3 regions of the Neobacillus niacini genome follow, and region 3 is predicted to be linked to each of the others. Evidence: predicted binding sites of a transcription regulator. Region 3 holds the regulator's gene; each other region holds the start of a gene.
What was found. Region 3 encodes Rex, which represses fermentation and respiration genes when NADH is low (regulators of the CRP and FNR family bind a similar motif). Its sites were predicted from a motif close to TTGTGAAATATTTCACAA; they were not measured.
Positions count from the first base shown of each region.

Region 1: ACN6MT_RS29055 (4Fe-4S dicluster domain-containing protein) is a predicted target of Rex. The motif match lies at 2,006-2,023, and genes of this name have one in related genera.
Region 2: ACN6MT_RS04835 (cytochrome C) is a predicted target of Rex. The motif match lies at 4,197-4,214, and genes of this name have one in related genera.

Region 1 is NZ_CP183883.1:5,909,633-5,917,026, forward strand. It holds gene ACN6MT_RS29050 (molybdopterin-dependent oxidoreductase) at 1-1,966, opposite strand, end outside; gene ACN6MT_RS29055 (4Fe-4S dicluster domain-containing protein) at 2,110-2,676, shown strand; gene ACN6MT_RS29060 (PucR family transcriptional regulator) at 2,701-4,278, shown strand; gene ACN6MT_RS29065 (endo-alpha-N-acetylgalactosaminidase family protein) at 4,579-7,394, opposite strand, start outside.
Region 2 is NZ_CP183883.1:1,015,826-1,023,219, forward strand. It holds gene nosD (nitrous oxide reductase family maturation protein NosD) at 1-1,093, opposite strand, end outside; gene ACN6MT_RS04825 (hypothetical protein) at 1,090-1,656, opposite strand; gene nosZ (Sec-dependent nitrous-oxide reductase) at 1,724-3,592, opposite strand; gene ACN6MT_RS04835 (cytochrome C) at 3,609-4,052, opposite strand; gene ACN6MT_RS04840 (Crp/Fnr family transcriptional regulator) at 4,285-5,028, shown strand; gene bshB2 (bacillithiol biosynthesis deacetylase BshB2) at 5,827-6,498, opposite strand; gene ACN6MT_RS04850 (YojF family protein) at 6,517-6,867, opposite strand; gene pdxK (pyridoxine/pyridoxal/pyridoxamine kinase) at 7,018-7,394, opposite strand, start outside.
Region 3 is NZ_CP183883.1:582,011-589,404, reverse strand. It holds gene ACN6MT_RS02595 (ABC-F family ATP-binding cassette domain-containing protein) at 1-909, opposite strand, end outside; gene moaC (cyclic pyranopterin monophosphate synthase MoaC) at 1,096-1,593, shown strand; gene ACN6MT_RS02585 (redox-sensing transcriptional repressor Rex) at 1,625-2,278, shown strand; gene ACN6MT_RS02580 (YdiK family protein) at 2,325-2,525, opposite strand; gene ACN6MT_RS02575 (CPBP family intramembrane glutamic endopeptidase) at 2,522-3,244, opposite strand; gene groES (co-chaperone GroES) at 3,527-3,814, shown strand; gene groL (chaperonin GroEL) at 3,868-5,499, shown strand; gene ACN6MT_RS02560 (BCCT family transporter) at 5,932-7,394, shown strand, end outside.

The sequences.
Region 1 (7,394 bases), 660 kb from region 3:
TAAAGGTGATCAATTTATTGATTAACGGATGGTTCGGATAAATCAATAACGTCTGCTTTTGTACATCATGGGAGTATTTTGCACGAATGATAATTTCTCCACTTTTACTTAAAAGCTTCACCATCGTATCATTTTGAATATTCTTTTCTTTTGCCAGCTTTGGATGAAGATACACAGATGGCTCTTGGTTGATTTCCTTAAAGGAGTTCAGATTTAGAAATTGTGAATTGATTCTGAAAGGTTCATGATTTAATAATAATGTATACGGGTATTGGGCATCCATCTGACTCCCCGCCGGTTCCAATCCAAATGGTGAAAGTTGATTCTTTTTTGCTTGGAAGGAATAAAGTTCGATTTTTCCTGAAGGTGTCTGGAAATGAAAATCCTCCCATGCCGTTTTAGAATGATCTACTCTCTTTGGTCCGCTCAACAATTCTCGCCAGTTTTTTATATGAAGTTGTTCATATAAGGTATCTGTAAATTCTTGTTCAATAAATTCCTCATCTGTTAAATGAGAAGGAAATGAACTAAACCCCTCCTTATATTCGTTTAACTTCTTCGATAGTAATCGCGCAATTTCTAAATCACTTTTGCTCTCATAGTAAGGCTCAATCGCTGGTTGGTTAATGCTAATCCAATGGTGCCAATAACTAGAAACGACTTCCCATTCTTCAAATAACATCGTTGCAGGCAAAACAATATCAGAAAATTGAACGGTTTCAGTTAAAAAATGTTCAACCGTCACAATTAATTCCATAGCCGATAGAACTTCTTTTAATTGTTTTATATTTGAACTTTGAGTGAGTAAATTCCTGCAAGTAATCCAAAGAAATTTGACAGGCGGGTCTTGTTGTTTTTGAACATCAAGAGCAAAATCGTTCATATCGATGGTCCGTATTTCGTTTTTTTCTATCCCATCTTTTTGGAGGTAATTCAAGATTTGAAAAGTAAACTTCTCCGTTGTCCTCTTTCCAAATTGTACACCGCTACCCTTGATCCCAACATTTCCAGTCATCGCAGCTAGAGAATTAATAGCACGGACATTTTGACCGCCATTCATATTTCTCTGCATTCCAAAGCCAATCCAGATGGTAACCGGTTTGTCGTGACATAATCGTTCTGCTAGGAATTTTATCGCTCCTATACTCTGTCCACATTCTTTTAATGCATCATCCATGGAAAACTGCCGAATATGCTCCTTTAATTCGTTCCAACCCACTGTATGTTTCTCAATAAATTCAAGATCATATAATTCATGATCGATAATGTATTTAGCTATTGCAACTGCGAGAGATCCATCACTACCAGGTTTCACTTGAATAAATGCATCTGATTTTTTCGCTGATTCCGTATAAATAGGATCAATGGTAATGATTTTCGCTCCACGTTTTTGCGCCTCATATATATAGTTCATAGAATGAATGGACGTCCATACAGGATTTACTCCCCAAAGGATAATCGTTCTGGCATGATGAACATCTTCCATATCAGAAGTTTGACATGCACCATAATCGTAATGTAATGCGTCCATTCCTGGTGCCCAACATGGGTTCCCAATGGCCCTTGAAGTATTGCCTAATCCATTAAAAAAACCTTCCATTGCATGATGAAGTACACCCATATTACCTGAATATTTATTTAAAGCTAATGATAAATGGGAATCATAACGTTCGTACAGTTCAATCATTTTATTCGTAATCGTTTCTATTGCTTCTGACCAAGAAATTCTTTGCCATCTTCCACTTCCCCGTGGAACCTGTTTCATTGGATATTTTAGCCGTTCCTGATGGTAGACTTGATTCATATAATTATATCCTTTTGCACATAGTAACCCCTTTGTATAACCATGCGCTGGATCACCTGTAACCTTTTCTAATTGTCCATTTTTTGTAAATCCGAGAATGCTGCAAGCACTATAACAATTACGCGGACAGACATGACGAGTTATTTTATAGCTTTTGTCCATCAATCTCATTCTCTCCTTTACAATAAAAGTGTTTAAAAATTGTTACATTTTTCACAATGTATATAGTTAAAAGTCCTATACAATAAGTATATAAAAATATTGTAAATTCAGAGGACGAAATAATGGCAAAAGGGTGACGATATATGAAACAATTGGGTTTTTTAGTTCATATAGAACAGTGTTTAGGCTGTCGATCTTGTGAATTTGCATGTAAAAATGAACACGGTCAGAAGGATTCATTTCGAAGGAAAATTCATACTGTCTCTGACGCTTTCATGAAGAATGGACAACGTTTTCACCATTTTTCCATGTCATGCAATCACTGTTCTACTCCTGCCTGTCTGTCTAATTGCCCTGAAATGGCCATTAAGAAGAAGGCAAATGGAATCGTGATTATAGATCACTTGAAATGTACAGGCTGCTCCCGCTGCGTAACGGCTTGCCCCTTTGACGCGATTTCTATCAATATGATAACTAAGAAAGCTGACAAATGTGATATGTGCTATGATCGACAAATGCAAGGTGATTCTACGATATGTGTTTCATCATGTCCTGTAAATGCAATTGAAATTATTGATTTGAACGATCCCGTGAACGCTCATTATGATAAAGCTGTATATGGATTTAATATGAAAAAAATGACCAATCCCTCGATAAGATTTGATACTCAAACTGAACCTTCCAAGCTGCGTTTTTGGTCTAACTCATAAACGGATATTAAGGAGATTGACAATATGCTTACTTTTCAGGAACTGATATGCGCCTCTCCTTTTTACCATGCCGAAATTATTGGCGGATGGGAAGGTAAGGAGAAAGGCTTTTTACGGGCTGAGGATAACCCTCTTAATTTAGGCGAACCAACATTATTTATGGTGCGAAGCGACCACCAGACGATATCACGGTTGGATGAACTTATTGCACAGCAAAACGTACAGGGTATCCTTTTATATGGAGGGGTAAAACCTTATATTCCTCACATGATGATTGAAATCATTGAACACTTCAATAAACCGGTTTTATTTTTAAAAGAAGAAATCAATTCTACAACCACAAAAAAGAAAATTACAGATCTTTCACAACTTAAATCCCTAGGTTTATATCATTATGTATTCGAACATACCACAAATTATTGGCTGCAATTGATTGATGAAAAAGGCTTGGCGGGATTTTTACAACGTCTTTCTTTATTGTTAAATCAGAAAATCTTTCTATTGGATGAACACTTTTATCTTCACTCTACACAAGATAGCGATGGAAAACATGATCAATTCAGGCATTTCTCATCGATGTATGATGAGCAAACCGCTTCCAATAAAAGGGAAGTGTTTTCCATGGTACAAGATGGTCAATATCATTATTTCCTTTTTCCCTTATTAGCTGACGACCATCTTTATGGATATTTCCTTTTTCAAGAACAACCTAGTATGATGATTGATGTTTGTACGGAGCAAGTCATACATGCTATTCCAGCACTTCTATCTTTTTTAAAAAAAGAAGAGGCCGTACTTCGAGCCCATCAATCCTATCAGGAAAGTTTCCTTTATAACCTTCTTTATAATAACTTAGATTCAGAACAGGTACTGATTAAACAAGGGAAACAATGGGGCTGGGATTTCACGAAGCCAACAGAATTAATGATAATGCGGTTAAATCAAAAAAACGAAGCAGCTAAATTCAGTATTGATATAGACTCGATAATTAGAAAGGTCCGTTCCCTCATTTCAGCTCGATTTTTACAAGCGATTACTTTCCCTATGCAAGGGGATATTATTATGATTGTTTTTGATTCTGTACACCTTCTCCCTAAAGAGAGGAAAGAGTTTACATTATCTTTAGGACAACAAATCCATAAAAAGGTCGAACAGGACCTTCCGGGTCTAGCATGTGAAATTGGAATTGGCCGCCATTATCCTTCAAATATGGAGTTATTCCGCAGCTTTTATGAAGCAAAGGTGGCTCTAGAATTAGGAAAATATGAAATCAGGCATGAGGCTGTCCGTCACTTTGAGAACATTGGAATCGTCAGACTTCTATCCAATATTCATCACCATGTACTAAAGGAATACTATGAGGAAGTGTTAAAAGACCTATTCTTAGATCAAGAAAACAGTGCGGTTAATATTGAAACATTAGAAGCATTCTACCAAAATAACGCAGATATTAACCAAACGGCTGGACAATTATACATTCACCCAAACACCTTACGAAAGCGGCTAAAAAAATTAGAATCCATTCTAGACATCGACTTCAATCGACTAGATGACCTTCTAGAAATTTACGTAGCTTTAAAAATAATCAAAATGATAAGATAGGTAAAGGTGACAGGCACCACCAAATTAATAATGTTACTCATTATTCTAAAGTGATATTAATAGGCGAAGGAAATTCATCATTGACATTTCTTTCGTCTTTTTTCATGTGAAATCAACCAATGGTCCTTGGAAGATGGTTTAGTAATAAGAGATTCAAAAAAAAACCGTCCTCACTTAAAAATGAGAACGGCAAAGTTTCTTAAACTGATTTTCCAGCCAAATGATTATAGCAAACATTTTACACAGAGATTGACATGCACCTGTTCATTACAGTCAAATTTCCTCATTTTAAAACAATTTCTATTTGTTTGATACCGTTTCAATAACTAGATTATCTAGCATAATATCTTTGTAGCCATTAAAGTTAGCTTGTGCACCTGTCACACCTTGAGTATCGGCAGCTTTGTTAGTGGAATAAATCCCAAACCAGCTTTGACCTGATTCATCCCCTACTAATGTAAAGGAATACGTGCCAGATTTTGCATCTTTATCGCTACTTGCTGTTGATTTTAATTCATCCAAAGTTAATATTCCTTTTTCTTCAAATGGAGCATTACCTGTTACTACTGCATAAGTTCCATCACTACCTGCTTCATAATCAAAAGTGATTTTATACGTTACACCTGGTTGGAATTTGAAGTTTTGTGGTATCGTTTGGTATACAAGTTTGTTGCGTTGCGTTAAACCATTAGTTTTAATTGACCATTTACCAGCAATAACATCATTTACTAGTTTTTGGTTCCAACCTCTTTGAGTATATGGTGCATGTAATTCAGCAAGGTGCGTTCTATTATCTTCCACACCTTCAATATTACCGATTACAAACGGATAGATACCTTGTGCAACATTTTCAAAGTCTTGTACGAATTTATTACTGCTTACTTGATTATTAGAATTATTTTCTACGATACGAATATCATCAAAGTAACTTGCACCATTCCCAGCATCTCTAGATAAATCAATGGTTACATCAGATGCTTCTGGGCCAGTTTCAAAGAATACATACATATTTTGAAAATAACTTGTTCCATCTACTGTTGAAGCCATTTGACCATCTGCTTTTGCTTTCTCGGATCCTAGTGTATTGTGTGCATAAGCTCTAACATAGTTTTTAGCGATAGATTTATCAGTACTATTTGTATACTTTTTGCCGTTAGAAGTAATTGTTATACTTGCTTGTTCTTCACTTCTGTTGTCTATACCGACATAAGCAGCATACTTGGTATTTGGTTTTAATCCCGTTACTTTTTGAGTAACATTTACTTTCTCTTTATTGTTAGAGATTGTTAACATGTTATTATTACCTTCACTCTTCGTAATCTTAACCGCTTCTGAATCTCCTGTAACAATCCAATCTTTTAAGGAATTGCTGTTAAAGCCAGTATCTACAAGATGCATTCCTTCGCTCCAATTAACATCTTTGTTCGTTTCCGCTCTTTTATGAATTACATATGCAGTAGATTTTTTGGCATTTAATGTGATCTGACCATTTTTAATCGTAACGTCTTCCACATTTTGTTTACCTAATTCTGTTAACTCATAGACTTTAACTGTACCCTTCCAGCCAGTTGGAACAGTCCAAGTAGTTTCTCCACCATTTGTATTCCAGTGGTATAATTTTTCCTTCGCTGTTGGCAATTTCTTACCATTTTGATCCCAAGACCATGGTATTAAATACTTTTCATCACCAGGTTTACCTTCAAATATTTTATTACCATTAAATGTAATAGTCCTTGTACGGTAACCATCTTTATCATTTGCAAAATCATTAGACTTTCTTTCAATTATAAGAGTATTTTTACCAGAGTCATCTTTTAATATTGCCTTCATGCCTGGTACCCAGTTGTAAGTTTGATTATTATCTGTCATTTCGACTGCATTGCCATCTTCCCACTGTGTTACTTTATAATGTTGGATGAATTTTGTTGGAACGTTCACTGCAAACAAATTATCCATATAAGCTTTGTAGTCACTTCTACCTTGCCATCCTTCGAAGTCTTTCATGCTGTAGCCAAATAATAATGGAGCATCCGCGTCCCCGCCATACCTAGGATAGTTACCAATCCATGCATCTTTTTGATGGTTCTTAATAAAACGTGTGATGGTACTATTGATACCTTTTAGAGTAAAACCGCCATAAGTTAAATCGGCTGCCCAGTGTTGGAATGTAGAATCATACTCGTTTGCATATCCCCACTCACTGCCTAAGCGCCAACCTAAACTGTTTATTTCTTTACTTAATTGACGGCTTGGCCATGTACTATTATCACCTGACTGTCCGTTACCCCAAACGTCAACATAAATAAAATCTAAATCATTCTTTTTGCCACCAAGAACGTCATACAAATCTTTGAATCGTTGTGCTCTACCATTTCTTAAATCATAATCAGCATCAATGTTTACCCCTTGATCAATCCAGTTCCAACCATACTTATAAGTTCCATCTGGATTTTTTAATAAACGATCTTCATGGAAATACTTTGATTCTGGGTACGTTTCACTTGCATTCACATGAATTCCAAAAGTTGCCCCATATTCTTTACCCTTCTCTAGCAATGTTTTCATATCCTTGGCACCACCGATACGCGTTCCAACATCTGCATAATTTAAATGACCAGAATCATGCCCTTCACTACCATAACCTTTCAATAGAATAGATTGTCCTAGTCCATCGGTACCTAAAGAAAACTTCTTAACTCCATCTAAAGTCATTAAGAAAGGATTTTGGGCTTGACCGCCAAAATTCATGCTAATGCGGTAACCAACTAAGTCTGGAACCTTTTCTGACCCTAGTGGTTCGTTCATAATATTTCTATAAGCAATAGCTCCATCTTGCCAGTTTATTTTTTTATCATCATTAGCGTCAGCAGTAATAACAACCTTCGCAGATGGCATTTCATCTACCTTGTTTACTGTTCCATCTTCTAGCTCCAGAGTTCCATCTTCCTTACGATACTCTTCTGATTTTTGATAGGTCCAGAATGTACTGCTTAAGCCAATTGTTTTTTCCCCTGCACTATTAGTCGCAGCCGTAGCTGTAATTCTTTGTGCATCAGTTTTTGCAGCATAAGAATTGGGATCTAGTTTTTTTGCTAAACTATTCTCTGTATTCGACC
Region 2 (7,394 bases), 430 kb from region 3:
GATATAAAGAAGAGTGATAAGTTATAGGAAAGTCCCCAATATCATCCTGGTTTAAATCGGTGAGCGGGAAGGAGCTTCCCCAGTCATTTCCTTTGCCATTATAACTCCAGAAATTATTTTCACCACTTCCACCAATGGTAACAGCGGGAATTGTATTTTCGGTAATAAGGTTTTTAGAAAAAATTTGTTCATTGGAGCTGGCCCAAAGCTCAATTCCAATTTGGTTTTGAGAAATTTTATTGCCTTCAAAACGGTTTCTTGTAGCCTGGTCAATGTACATTCCTCTTTGGTTCATGTAAAACGTATTGTTTTTAATCTGATTATCATTGGCTTGCAGCAACAGTAATCCAAATGATTGGTTTCCATAGTTTACGATAAAGTGATTATCTTCTAAAACTAAGTGATTGGAATTCATGACCGCAGCGCCGCCCGTATTCATCGTAAAGGTATTCTTCTTAAAAATATTTTCATCGGAATACATGTAATGCAGACCGTACCGTGTGTGACTAATATTATTTTGATAGCTTTCATTCTTGTTACCATAGTCAAAAAACATGCCATCACGCGTTCCTTCGATGGTGTTATGGGATAAAAGGTTGTGATTGGAGTAATAGATATGAATTCCATTACCCTGTGCCGCAATTTCTCCTTTGCCCATCCCTTGGATTTCAACGTTGGTGATTTTATTTTCGTGTGCTTGACTTAAATAGATTCCATGAAAGGAATCTGTAATCTTGATGTCATCTATTACATTCCCGTTGGTATGAATCTTAATCCCCGCATACTCTTCAGAAGAGTTACGGTCCATACTGCTATTGGTGACGCTAAGTTTTTTTATGGTCACATTAGGAGCTTTAATCGAGATGACATTTCCCGTTCCATCTCCTTTTATCACCGTATTAATAGTGCCAACTAAAGTCACTGATTTATTGATGACGATATTGCCCTCATATGTTTTATTTTCAAGTTGTAAAACTGCTCCTTCTTCCAAGCTGTCGATCATGGCTTGCAAGTTTTCGGCAGCACTATTTTTCTCGGGAAATACTAGAAAAGTGATAGAGAAAACGAAAAGAAAGAGCAGTAATTTTTTCATCTTGTTCGATCCTTCCATAGCGGAATCAATAATAAAATAAAGGCTGCAATTAGGAAATAAGAGCCGTAGCCAAGGATACTTTCTGTGACAAAGTTTGCAACTGTATTATGCCCGATAAGCGGCGGAACAAATGGGTCAATTTTTATCGGTGCGGTTGGACTTAAGTTGGTGCCGAATTTACGAAGGGCACGTGAAAGGTCCCAAACACCGAGACTGCCGCCAAGGATAAACACACCAATTAAACCATATAGCACTGATTTTTTTCGCAGAATGGCTGTCAATAGAGTAATCACGGCTAAACCAATTACTAAGTAGGATAGATAGGCTAATTCTGGGAAGTTCTCCTCGCTGAAGTTTTCCATTCCAATGTAGTGGTTCAGACCGTTAACGATATCAATCTCGCCTTCGAGCTTATTAGGGTAAACAATGATATTTAACCCTTCTGGATACTGCGGAGCAAAGAAGATCATTTGCCACCAAGGAAAGAATAATGAAAGTCCGACTAGGACGGCAGCAAGGGCAATCAATATCGATGAAACAAGTGATAATTTTTTTGCCTTCATGTAAAACAAGTCCTTTCTAAATGGAGAAGGGTACCAATTGATTCAATTGATACCCTTACCATCCATTTTACTTTGTAGGTTTAACAAGGAAGTAGCCAGTCATTTCTTGGTGCAGGGCTGAACAGAAGTTAGTACAGTAAAGCGGGAACGTACCTGCTTTGTCTGCAGTAAATTCTAGCGTATTCGTTTGGCCAGGCTGAACTTCCATGTTTAAGTTATAGCTGTTGATGGCAAATCCGTGGGTAATATCCTCATCAAAATCCGTATTCGTTAAGTGGATAAACACCTTATCTCCTTGATTGACTTCAATCACATCAGGTCGTTTTGCTTTTGCGTCAAAGATAAATTTTGACCGCATGGCGATACCGTAGACATGAACTTCATTTCCATTGCGGACGATTTTCGCATCCTCTTGCTTGTAGGTTGCAAGCTTGTTGTTTTCATCCTTCGGATAAACTTCAATCGTTTTAATCTTATCTGCCTTAATAATTTGAGCGTAGTGCGGCTCAGGGTTTACAGGTGAAGATTGAATCACTTTCATCTTGCCGCTGATATCAATCAATTGCATAGACTCAGGATGTGAAGGTCCAACGGATAAATAGCTGTCTTTTGCAATTTTGTTCAAGGCAATCAGCCATTTTCCATCAGGTGAAACAGTATCACCTTCAGCTGCTACAGAGTGGCCTGGTGAATACTGAACAGGAACACGGTCTAACGTTTCGCCTGTTTTAGGATCCCATTTCACGATTTCAGAAGAAATGAACATCGTTGTGTAGGCCATACCCTTATCATCAAACTGAGTGTGAAGCGGTCCAAGCGCGTTTTCAGGGTTAACTTCTCTTTCCATGACAGATTCATATTTTAAGATTGGAATACCGTTACGTTCACCAGTGAAATCTTGGTTTTTAACGGCTTCAAATGCTTTTTCAAAAGAGAACACTGTCATAGATGGTGCAAGCTTACCTGAAGCGATAAAGTGCTTACCGTCAGGTGTTACGTCCACACCATGCGGTGATTTTGCAACAGGAACTAAGTAAATACCGCCCTTATGCTTTTCAGGGAAAATCATTTTTTGACCAGTAACTTCATCATATTGTCCCTCAGCGACCATTTTCTCTAGCTCTTTCCAGTTAAAAAGAACAATGTAGTCACGGTCAGCCTGAGAGGCGTTAATTTCTAGATTCGTAGTTGCTTCTTCTGTGTTGTAAGTGGTCATAACTGCCCAATCAGCAGAGCTTTTCTTTCCGGCGTCTGATAAATCATAAGACCATGGCGGAAGCGCCACTTGGTAGGCAATGTTAAGCTTTTCTTTGTTTTGGTCAAAAGTTACGGCTGACATTACACCGCGGTACTGGTCGCTGTATTCGTCTAAAGACTTGTATTCAGAGCCAATTGGAACCGCGAAACGTGTTGGCAGGAACATGTACTCAGTATTCTCCGTAACGAACGCCGCACAGTGCGGACCGCTTGTGTTTGGAACATTAATAATGTCTTTAACCGTAAACGTTTCTAAATCCATCGCTGCTGCACGGCTGTTTCCGACATCTGTGGCAAACATGTATTTACCGTCATAGTCACCTTTTGTTTCAGAGAATGCTGGGTGATGGAGGTCTCCCCATGTGTACCCGCCCATCATTTTCTTAGAATGCTCATCAAATCCATATCCTGTTGCAGAGTCTTGTGAGAAGACCGGTACGGTACGGATATGACGCATGGATGGAACACCATAGATAAACATTTGACCAGAGTGGCCGCCTGACGCAAATAAGTAATAATCATCTTTTTCACCGAAGGGAACATAAACTTTCTCTGCGTTACTTTTCGTACTTCCTGAGGCAACTTGAGTGTTTGTGCTCTGTGAAAAATCGGCAAATGAAATCGTTGCTGCTACAAAACCTGCTAGTAAACCAGAGGCAATTGGAACCCATTTCTTCATCTATCACACCGCCTTTTTATTTTTCAGAAGCTTGTTTCAACATATCTAGCACTTGTGTGCGTTCTTCATCTGTTAATGGATTGCCGCCAATTACACTCGACATTACGGCTGAAGTTGGTTCTTTTAAGAATTCCTCAATCGGCTTGCCGTGTTTGCCTTCAACCTCAGTAAAGGCTTTAGAAAGGTCTGGACCAGTGGCTCCACCTTTTAAGCCAAGTTTATCAACAGCGTGGCAGCCGAGACAGCCCTTGCTGTTAAGAATGTTATCGGCGTCAACAGCAGCTGTTTCCGTCTTTGTTTCTTCCTTTTGGTCTTCTGTTGTGCTTTTTTCCTCGGTTGGCTCTGTTTGAGCAACTTGAGGCTGTTTATCAGAATCTCCCATAATGACACCAAACACCAAGTAACCAAGACCAAAACCAATTACAATGCTGACTGCAAAGCTGATAATTGCCTTTTTCATACTTCCCCCTCCTTCTGTCTATTCAACAACTTCATCCTAATCGGATTTCAAGCGTGAATTTGTGATGAACCTCACTGTTTTTTATATAATCTTGAACGTTTTGTGAAGGAGCTTGATATGTAAGTGTTTTAAAAATTGAACGTTTTGTGAAGATAATCACTTCGAGCTGCGGCTTTTTTTACTACAATGGGAAGTAACAAATAAATGAAACTTTAAGGAGAGGAGGGCAAAAATGAATCCCGTACATGCTTTAGAGGAACAGCCTTTAGGAAGAGTAAGGGCGTTGAAACTCGAAGACTTCCTGCGGAAAATTGTGATTTTTAAGGATTTATCGGCGAAATCCCTTCATCTTATCGCAAATCGTATTCAGACGTTAAACGTTAAAAAAGGAGTACAAGTGATTTGTGAGAATGACGCGGCCAAAGGGGTGTTTTTTATCCAAGCTGGAGCCGTAAAGCTGACGAAACAAGATGAAAGTGGAAATGAGATCATCGTTTGTATGAAGCAAAAGGGCGATGTGTTTGCGGAGGCTTGTCTGTTTTCAAAGACTTCAGAGCTGTATCCAGCCACCGCCACCATGCTCCAAGATGGACAGCTTTTCTATTTGGATAAAATGGAATTAGAGAAAGGGCTTCATGAATATCCGGAGCTTGCTGTTCAAATGATTCAATACATGAGTGATTCGCTGCGCGAGATGACCTCAACATTAAGGGACGTAGCGTTGTTAGATGTTTATGCGAAGACAGTGAAGACGTTAGAACGGTTAGGGAATAAATTTAATACCTCTACATCAAGATGGAACATTGAGATACCCTTGACGATTCAGGAGTTTGCAACCGTGGTGGGGACAACGAGGGAAAGTGTAAGCCGGGTATTTTCAAAATTGAAAAAAGAGGAAATCATCGAAATGAAATCAAGGAAAATCATTATTCTTGATATGTGCCGGCTTTGTGCGCTGATGAATCATTCCTATTAAAATAAACCCTTCGTCCATGTTTTTGTTGGGCGAAGGGTTTGTTTGTGAAGATAAGGCTTTTTAAGGACAAAACTCAGATGAGCTGGTAGAGATATGTCCTCAATAAGGGCTCTTGAGGAAAACTTAGATGAGCAAGTAGAGATATGTTCTCAATCAGGGCTCTTGGGGACAGAACTCAGATGAGCTGGTAGAATATGTCCTCAATCAGGGCTCTTGGGGACAAAACTCAGATTAGCTGATAGAGATATGTCTTCAATAAGGGCTCTTGGGGACAAATCTCAGATTAGCCAGAAGAGATTTGTCTTCAATAAGGGCTCTTGGGGACAAAACTTAGATAAGCTGGTAGAGATATGTCTTCAATAAGGACTCTTGGGGACAAAACTTAGATGAGCCAGTAGAGATATGTCCTCAATAAGGATTCTTGGGGACAAAACTTAGATTAGCTGGTAGAGATATGTCCTCAATAAGGGCTCTTGGAGACAAAACTCAGTTGAACTAATAGAGATTTGTCCTCAATAAGGACTCTTGGGGACAAAACTTAGATGAGCCAGTAGAGATATGTCCTCAATAAGGACTCTTGGAGACAAAACTCAGTTGAACTAATAGAGATTTGTCTTCAATAAGGGCTCTTGGGGACAAAACTCAGAAGAGTTAGTAAAGATATGTCCTCAATAAGGGCTCTTGGGGACAAAACTCAGAAGAGTTAGTAGAGATATGTCCTCAATAAGCAGTCTTGAGGACATATCTCTAATGAGTCAGCCTGAAATTGTCTTCAATAAGTATTTTTAGTGAAGAGAGTTATTTTTCAAATTTATACGTCCAGAATCGTTCGTTGTTAATCCATACCATCATTTGTGGGTCTTGGTTTTTCAGCTTCTCCGTCACGTCGCCAAACATTTGCTCTGTTTGGGAACGATGTGCTTGGATCGCAGCAAGCTTTTTATCCGCAACGGCGCTAATATTATGGACAATGTCGGCCTCACCGAGTTCCTCGACACAATTGTTTGAAAAAGCCACACAATGCAGTGTAGGTCTTGCGTCCGCGGGGAGTTTTTCTACTGCTCTGACAACGGCCGCGCCGGTGGCGTCATGGTCAGGGTGAACAGAGTAGCCTGGATAAAAAGTAATGATTAATGATGGATTTACTTCATTTATGATAGATAACATCGCATTTGCCAGTTTTTCATCGTCTTCAAACTCAACCGTTTTATCACGGTACCCAAGCATTCTTAAATCCTGGATACCTAATGCCGCTGCAGCAGCCTTAAGTTCTTCTTTTCTAATTTTTGGGAGATTTTCACGGTTGGTAAAAGGGGGATTCCCCATATTTCTTCCCATCTCGCCCAAGGTTAAACAAGCATAGGTGACAGGAGTACCATTCTGTACATGAGTGGCGATGGTTCCTGACACTCCAAATGCTTCATCATCCGGATGTGGAAAGATGACTAATACATGACGTTCTTTTTCCATAATAGGCAGCTCCTTCCTTTACTCAAACGGTGTAGCACTGATTTCAAGAGCTACCGCGAGTTTTCCTTTGTTATCATGACCAGCTAGAAGCAAACGGTTTTGCTCATCTACTTCAAAATGAGTGAGACCTTCCGCGTAAATCCAGCCAAGGTTTATTTTTAAGCCAACACGATAGGGGTCGTTTCCGGTGATTTTCCCAATTTCGTATCGAACCAATGCGTTGCGGATATAGGCACCTGCTGAAAAGAAAGTTTGATCATGATGAGATGCATAGGCACCATTTGTCGTTTCTAAGTGAATGTATACATCCTGGTTCGCGTATGCGTTAATCGCTTCTTGAACCTGGCGATGATTCTTAATCGGTTCCATAATTCTATCTCCTTTCTCTATGCAAGGTATGTAATCAAAACAAGTGTATTTAATAATGTAACTATCATACTAAAATCACATTGAAAAAGCGAAATCCTTGCTTTAAAAAAACCAGAGTCGAACCCAAGGTCCGACTCTGGTTTTTTACCATTAGCAATCTGTGCAGTATTCCGTTTTAGCACCGCGGTAGGCACCATGCCAAGTAGGTCCGACAAATTCATTTAGGCGGAAGCCCTGGCTGATGGCAGCTGAAATGAAGTCTTTTGCCACCTCGACCGCTTCAACAACAGAACTGCCTTTAGCAAGCTCTGCTGTAATAGCAGACGAGAAGGTACAGCCTGCTCCGTGTGTAAAGTTTGTTTCCACCTTCTCAGATTCAAATACAGTAAAGTTTTTGCCATCGTATAGAAGGTCAATGGACTTTTCTTCTGTTAAAAGCTTGCTTCCGCCTTTAATGACAACATACTTTGCACCTAAATCATGTATTTTTACGGCAGCTTCTTTCATCTGCTCTAATGTTTTAACCG
Region 3 (7,394 bases):
CAAATCCATTTTCTCCAGTTTTTTACGCCGGCTTTGAGCTCGTTTCGTCGTAGACGCGCGGGCAAGGTTACGCTGGATAAAGTCTTGAAGATTAGCGACCTCCTGCTGCTGCTTCTCATAAAGCTTCAAATCGCGTTCATAATTCGCCGCTTTTTGATCAAGATAGGCGCTGTAGTTACCGATAAATTTTTGAATTTGCTTACGTGAGACTTCATAAACCTGTGTCACAACTTTATCAAGAAAATAGCGGTCGTGTGAAACGATCAATATCGCCCCGTCATAGCCTTGTAAATACTGTTCGAGCCAGGAAAGAGTATCAATATCAAGATGGTTGGTAGGCTCGTCCAGGATTAAAATATCTGGCTTGGTTAAAAGGAGTTTCCCTAAGGCAAGGCGCGTTTTCTGCCCGCCGCTTAAAGAAGAGATCATTACAGTATTATCGTGAAAATTTAATCCGTGCAGGATAGAACGAATATCTGCTTCATACTGATAACCGCCTTGTTCTTTAAATTTCACTTGTAGTTGATCGTATTCATTTAGGATTCTCTCGTATTTGCTTGTGTCCGCTATTGCAGCAGGATCTGACATTTGAACCTCGAGTTGTCGAAGTGACGCTTCCATAGCTCTTAGTGATTCGAATACGGTCAGCATTTCATCCCAAATCGATAAATTTGATTCTAGTCCAGTATTCTGGGCCAAATAGCCAATGCTTACCCCTTTTGGCTTAATAATTTCGCCGCCATCATGTGACAAATGCCCAGCAATAATTTTTAATAATGTCGATTTCCCTGCACCGTTACGCCCGACAAGTGCAACACGGTCCCGAGTTTGTAATTCTAATTTTATATTCGATAAAATAAGGTCTGCACCATAGTATTTTGCTAGTTGATTAACTTGTAATAATATCATTTTTTTCACCTCTATTACTAAAACAAGTGTACCTTATTCCACCAATGTCGGCAATAAAGTGGGATGTCATTGGAGAAAATAAGAAGGAATACTTAAAGAAAAAAATGTAAATTCGTCATCATTCGCTCAAAGTTTCACAGACAAAATGTTAAAAATATAGTATGATTTTGTGGGAGGATACTGTTTATGTCTGAATTTACTCATTTTAACGAAGAAGGAAGAGCGAAAATGGTGGACGTTAGCGATAAGCCAGAAACGGCTCGTACGGCACTTGCTCATTCCAGCATTACGGTTAGTAAAGAAATATATGATAAAATAACAAATAATGAAATGAAAAAAGGCGATGTTCTTGCAGTAGCACAAGTTGCTGCGGTAATGGGGGCAAAGAAAACGTGGGATTTAATCCCGATGTGCCATCCTATACCTTTGACGGGAGTTAATATATCATTCTCATGGGAAAAGGAACACGATGCCGCTTATACATTGAATATTTCAGCTGCTGTCAAAACAAAAGGAAATACAGGTGTTGAAATGGAAGCGTTAACAGCTGCTTCCACATGCGCACTTACTGTTTATGATATGTGTAAAGCAGTAGATAAAGGTATGGTTATTGGAAAAACCTATTTGGTTGAAAAAACTGGTGGGAAAAATGGGGATTTCCACCGAACCGAACAAGTTAGATAAATGAACAACTTTTTATGAGGGGTGGGAGAGTATGAGTAACGAAACAATGAAAATACCACAAGCGACAGCGAAACGGCTGCCCTTATATTATCGATTTTTAAAGAATCTTCACTCTTCAGGTAAACAGAGGGTTTCTTCTGCAGAATTAAGTGAGGCAGTGAAGGTGGATTCAGCAACGATTCGCCGGGATTTTTCTTATTTTGGTGCATTAGGGAAAAAGGGATATGGCTACAATGTCAACTACCTATTAACCTTCTTTCGAAAAACACTGGATCAAGATGAATTAACAAAAGTAGCGTTAATTGGGGTAGGTAATCTTGGAACTGCCTTTCTAAATTATAACTTTTTAAAGAATAATAATACAAAGATAGAATGTGCGTTTGATGTGGATCCGAACAAAATGGGAACGACAATCCGGGATGTACCCGTGTACCATATGGATGAGCTTGAGAAGGTATTAAGCAATGATGATATTCATGTTGCAATCCTGACGGTACCTGCTCCAGTCGCTCAGGTGATTACAGATCGACTTGTAAAATCCAATATTAAAGCGATATTAAATTTTACCCCTGCACGTTTAAATGTTCCTTCATCCATAAGGGTCCATCATATCGATTTGGCCGTCGAATTACAATCACTTATCTACTTCCTGAAACACTACCCAACAGAGGAAATAGAAGAATAAAGGAAAAGCCTTTTCACATGAAAAAGTGAAAAGGCTTTTTAAATGATTATTTTTTTATTTTGTCTTTATACCGATTGTAAAAGAAAATCATTCTTAAACCAGATCCGAAATCGAAAGTCGCTAGAATAACGAGCAGATAACTGAAGAACCCCCATCCGTTTAGGGTGACATCTTCAATTGCAAAATAAGTAAATAAACAGCCGAGCACGATATAAATAATCCCGGAAAACAAGGGTGAACGTCTCATAGAAAGCCTCCGATAAAGTTTTGAATAGCTTCTGCCTCACGAATGATTTCATTAATTTCATCTTTATAAACTGACTGAATAACGACAACTAATGTATTCATCGCAACATGGGCAAAAATCGGTACAAGGATATGTTTTGTTTTTACATAAAGAAATGCAAAAGTGAAGCCCATTGCGGAATAGAGCAGTATATGATGCGGCTCCATGTGGGCTAAGGCAAAAACAACAGAACTGATTAACGCTGAGAAGAAAAAGTTAAGTCGTTTATGGAGAGTACCGAAAATAATTTTTCGAAAAACAATTTCCTCTAATATGGGGCCAATTACCGAACTTACTAAGATGGCCAGCGGAAAGGATTCGATGATGGTAAGAATTTGCTGTGTGTTTTCTGAGCCCATCTCAACCCCGATAAGCCGTTCAATATTTGCAGCGAGAGCTTGTGCGAATAAAGCTAGAAATACCCCAAATACAGCCCAGACGGCGGCAAAGCCAAAGGAACTGCCCCTTTCATTCAATCCTGATTTCTTCATTTCTGTTCTTAAAACGAACAAAATGATGATTAGAGCAAGGGTGAAGCTGAAAATTAACCAGTAGGGAACAACGAGCCCTTGATTCATCCCTAAATAGCCAAATAGGAACATCAGTCCAGGAATTCCTACTAGGCTTGATAACTGCATGGCTATATAGACAATTAAAATAATCCAATATTCCCTTTTCAAATTAATAAATCTCCTTTAGGCAGCTAATGAAAATATTTTACCCTATTCTTCATTCTACTAATAATGGCAGGGTTGTTTCAATTTTAAAGATTCTCTTTAAAAACTATGTATATTCCTGCTTGTAAATCACATACTTGTAAGGTTGCAAAAAATTATAAAAAATTACTGCTTCATACTTGCAAAATTTTTTTCCATTTATTATTATAAGAATTGTGTTAGCACTCATGTTAAGAGAGTGCTAATAAGTCAGAATTACATATCTATTTGAGGAGGTTGTTTGATTTGTTAAGACCACTAGGTGATCGTATTGTCATTGAGCTTGTCGAATCAGAAGAAAAAACTGCAAGCGGTATCGTGTTACCAGACTCAGCTAAGGAAAAGCCTCAAGAAGGAAAAGTTGTTGCCGTAGGTACAGGCCGAGTGCTTGAAAGTGGCGAACGTGTTGCTCTTGAAGTTTCTGTAGGCGATCGTATTATCTTCTCAAAATACTCTGGTACAGAAGTGAAGTTTGAAGGAAACGAATATTTAATTTTACGCGAAAACGATATCCTTGCTGTAGTTGGACAATAAGGATTTTTTAAAAACAATATTGAGTTTAAAAAATACGAGGAGGTTTTTTGAACATGGCTAAAGAAATTAAATTTAGTGAAGAAGCACGCCGCTCAATGCTTCGTGGTGTTGATGCGTTAGCAGATGCAGTAAAAGTTACTCTTGGACCTAAAGGACGTAACGTGGTTCTTGAAAAGAAATTTGGTTCACCACTTATCACAAATGATGGTGTAACAATCGCGAAAGAAATCGAATTAGAAGATGCATTTGAAAACATGGGTGCGAAGCTTGTTGCTGAAGTAGCTAGCAAAACAAACGATGTTGCCGGTGACGGAACAACTACTGCAACGGTTCTTGCTCAAGCAATGATCCGTGAAGGTTTGAAAAACGTAACTGCGGGTGCTAACCCAATGGGTATCCGTAAAGGGATTGAAAAGGCAGTCACTGTAGCAGTTGAAGGCTTAAAGGCTATTTCTAAGCCAATCGAAGGCAAAGAGTCTATCGCACAAGTTGCTGCTATTTCTTCTGATGATAGAGAAGTAGGACAACTAATTGCTGAAGCGATGGAGCGTGTTGGTAACGACGGCGTTATCACAATCGAAGAATCAAAAGGCTTCACAACTGAGTTAGATGTGGTTGAAGGTATGCAATTTGACCGCGGATATACTTCTGCTTACATGGTAACAAACACAGATAAAATGGAAGCTGTATTAGAAAATCCATATATCTTAATCACAGACAAAAAAATCTCAAGCATTCAGGAAATCCTTCCTGTCCTTGAGCAAGTGGTTCAACAAGGCAAACCATTATTGTTAATTGCTGAAGATATCGAAGGTGAAGCACTTTCTACTTTAGTATTGAACAAACTTCGCGGAACATTCAATGCAGTTGCTGTTAAAGCTCCTGGCTTTGGTGACCGTCGTAAGGCAATGCTTGAAGATATCGCTGCATTAACTGGCGGTGAAGTAATCACTGAAGAGCTTGGCCGTGAATTGAAAACTACTACAATCACATCTTTAGGACGCGCTTCTAAGGTTGTTGTAACGAAAGAAAACACAACAATCGTTGAGGGTGCTGGTGCAACTGAAGAGATCCAATCTCGTGTTAACCAAATCCGTGTTCAATTAGAAGAAACTACTTCTGAATTTGACCGTGAAAAATTACAAGAGCGCTTAGCTAAATTAGCTGGCGGTGTAGCAGTTATCAAAGTTGGTGCTGCAACTGAAACTGAATTAAAAGAGCGCAAACTTCGTATCGAAGACGCTTTAAACGCAACTCGTGCTGCGGTTGAAGAAGGTATCGTATCCGGTGGTGGTGTTGCCCTTCTTAACGTATACAACAAGGTTGCTGAAATCCAAGCTGAAGGCGATATCCAAACTGGTGTAAACATCGTTTTACGTGCGATCGAAGAGCCAGTTCGTACAATCGCTCACAACGCTGGTCTTGAAGGATCTGTAATCGTTGACCGCTTAAAGCGCGAAGAAGTTGGAACAGGCTTCAACGCTGCTAGCGGTGAGTGGGTAAACATGATCGAAGCTGGTATCGTTGACCCAACTAAGGTTACTCGTTCTGCACTTCAAAACGCAGCGTCTGTAGCAGCAATGTTCTTAACAACTGAAGCAGTTGTTGCTGACAAGCCAGAACCAGCTGGTCAAGGCGGAATGCCTGACATGGGCGGTATGGGTGGAATGGGCGGCATGATGTAAGGCTTTTGAGCCAAGCATCTGAGAAATAGTTTATTGCTATTTCTCCTTCATTCTGTGAAGTAGTCAGTGAAAAATTTATATCTATATCAAAAACCACTTCCTATTAAATTAGGGAGTGGTTTTTTTCTTTAACATAAAGGATAATTTCATGTTTCTCATGTAAATTAGTAAATTCTTATATATTTATTGGCTGTTATTAAGCAGTAATTTACAGAATTATCTCAAAATATATTAATTATTTATTGACACAATTTTCTGTCCCTTCTATAATCAAAACAACAGGTTCACTACGTGCACTTTAAGTTCATAATGCGAACAGACTGATGGAATAAGGAGGGCTGAGCAAAACCTTATTGGCAAATTAGAAATACTACATCTTAAGAAAAATATTTAGAAATGTAAGCGATATCTCAAGTGAGTGGGGGAAGAATTTTGAATAATATCAGACATGCAGTTTTTTGGCCGCCTTTTCTATTGTTAATCGGGGCATCTATCTTAAGTTTCACGAATAAGGAAAGCTTTATAAGTATGACGACGAATGCAAATAATTGGGTGATTGCAAATTTAGGCTGGTTATTTAGCTTAGGCGGTTTACTTATGGTTGGTGGATGTATTTTTGCTTACTTTTCACCGCTTGGAAATGTTCGAATTGGTGGGGAACATGCGAAACCGATGCTAAAATTCTCGAATTGGTTTGCCATTACCTTAACTACTACCATCGCCACTCTTACCTTTTGGAGTATTGTAGAGCCAATCTACCATTTATCCACACCACCGGAATCGCTTGGCCTTGATCCGAATAGTCCAGGGGCGGCTTTGTTCTCTTTGTCGACCTTGTATTTGCACTGGACGTTCACTCCATATGCAATCTATTGTGTACCTGCTGTTGTCTTTGCGTTTGTCTATTACAATATGAAAAAACCCTATAGCTTAAGCTCCACGCTTTCGCCGCTTTTTGGTAATAAGATTAATAAGAGTACTTCAACAATCATCGATGCGATTTGTTTGTATACATTAGCCCTAGGAATGGCTGCTTCGATGGGTACTAGTATTTTGACTCTTTCTGGAGGAATCGAACACATAACAGGTATTGGTTCTTCACCGGTATTATGGGGAATAGTCGCTGCAGTTGTGACCGTCACCTTCTTAATCTCAGCAGCAACGGGTTTGATGAAAGGTATTCGAATCCTCTCTGATATCAATATGAAAGCTTTTTATGTCATCTTAGCCTTTGTCTTTCTAGTTGGTCCTATTCCTTTCATCTTAAATTCTAGTACAGAAGCGTTTGGTGTGTACCTTACAGAGTTTTTCAAGAAGAGTTTATTTACGGGGGCAGCAGCCGGTGACCCGTGGCCGCAGTGGTGGACAACCTTTTATTGGGCGAGTTGGTTTGCATGGGCGTTAATTTTATCACTATTCCTTGGTAGAATTGCCTATGGGTACAAAGTGAAAACCGTTATATTAGTTAACTTTGTTCTACCAGCAGTATTTGGGATGATATGGATGAGTGTATTTGGTGGAACGGCTATTTCAATGGATATGGTTGATGGCGTCCTTTCAAATGCCCTTGCAACGAGTGGACCTGAAGCCGTCATCTATGAATTCTTCTCTAACTTACCTTGGGCCGCAGTTATTATTCCGTTCTTCTTATTCGTCTTCTTTATCACGTTTGTTACTGCCTGCGATTCCAATGTGGCAGCTATGAGTGGAATCAGTTCAACGGGTATTACACCTGAAAAGCCTGAAGCAGGACTATTGGTTAAAGTTTTATGGGGAATTGCTGTTAGTTTGATTTCTTGGTCCATGATTAGTTTTGCTAGTATCGATGGAGTAAAAATGCTTAACAACCTAGGTGGTGTACCCGCACTATTCTTAGGATTAGTGGTATTTGGATC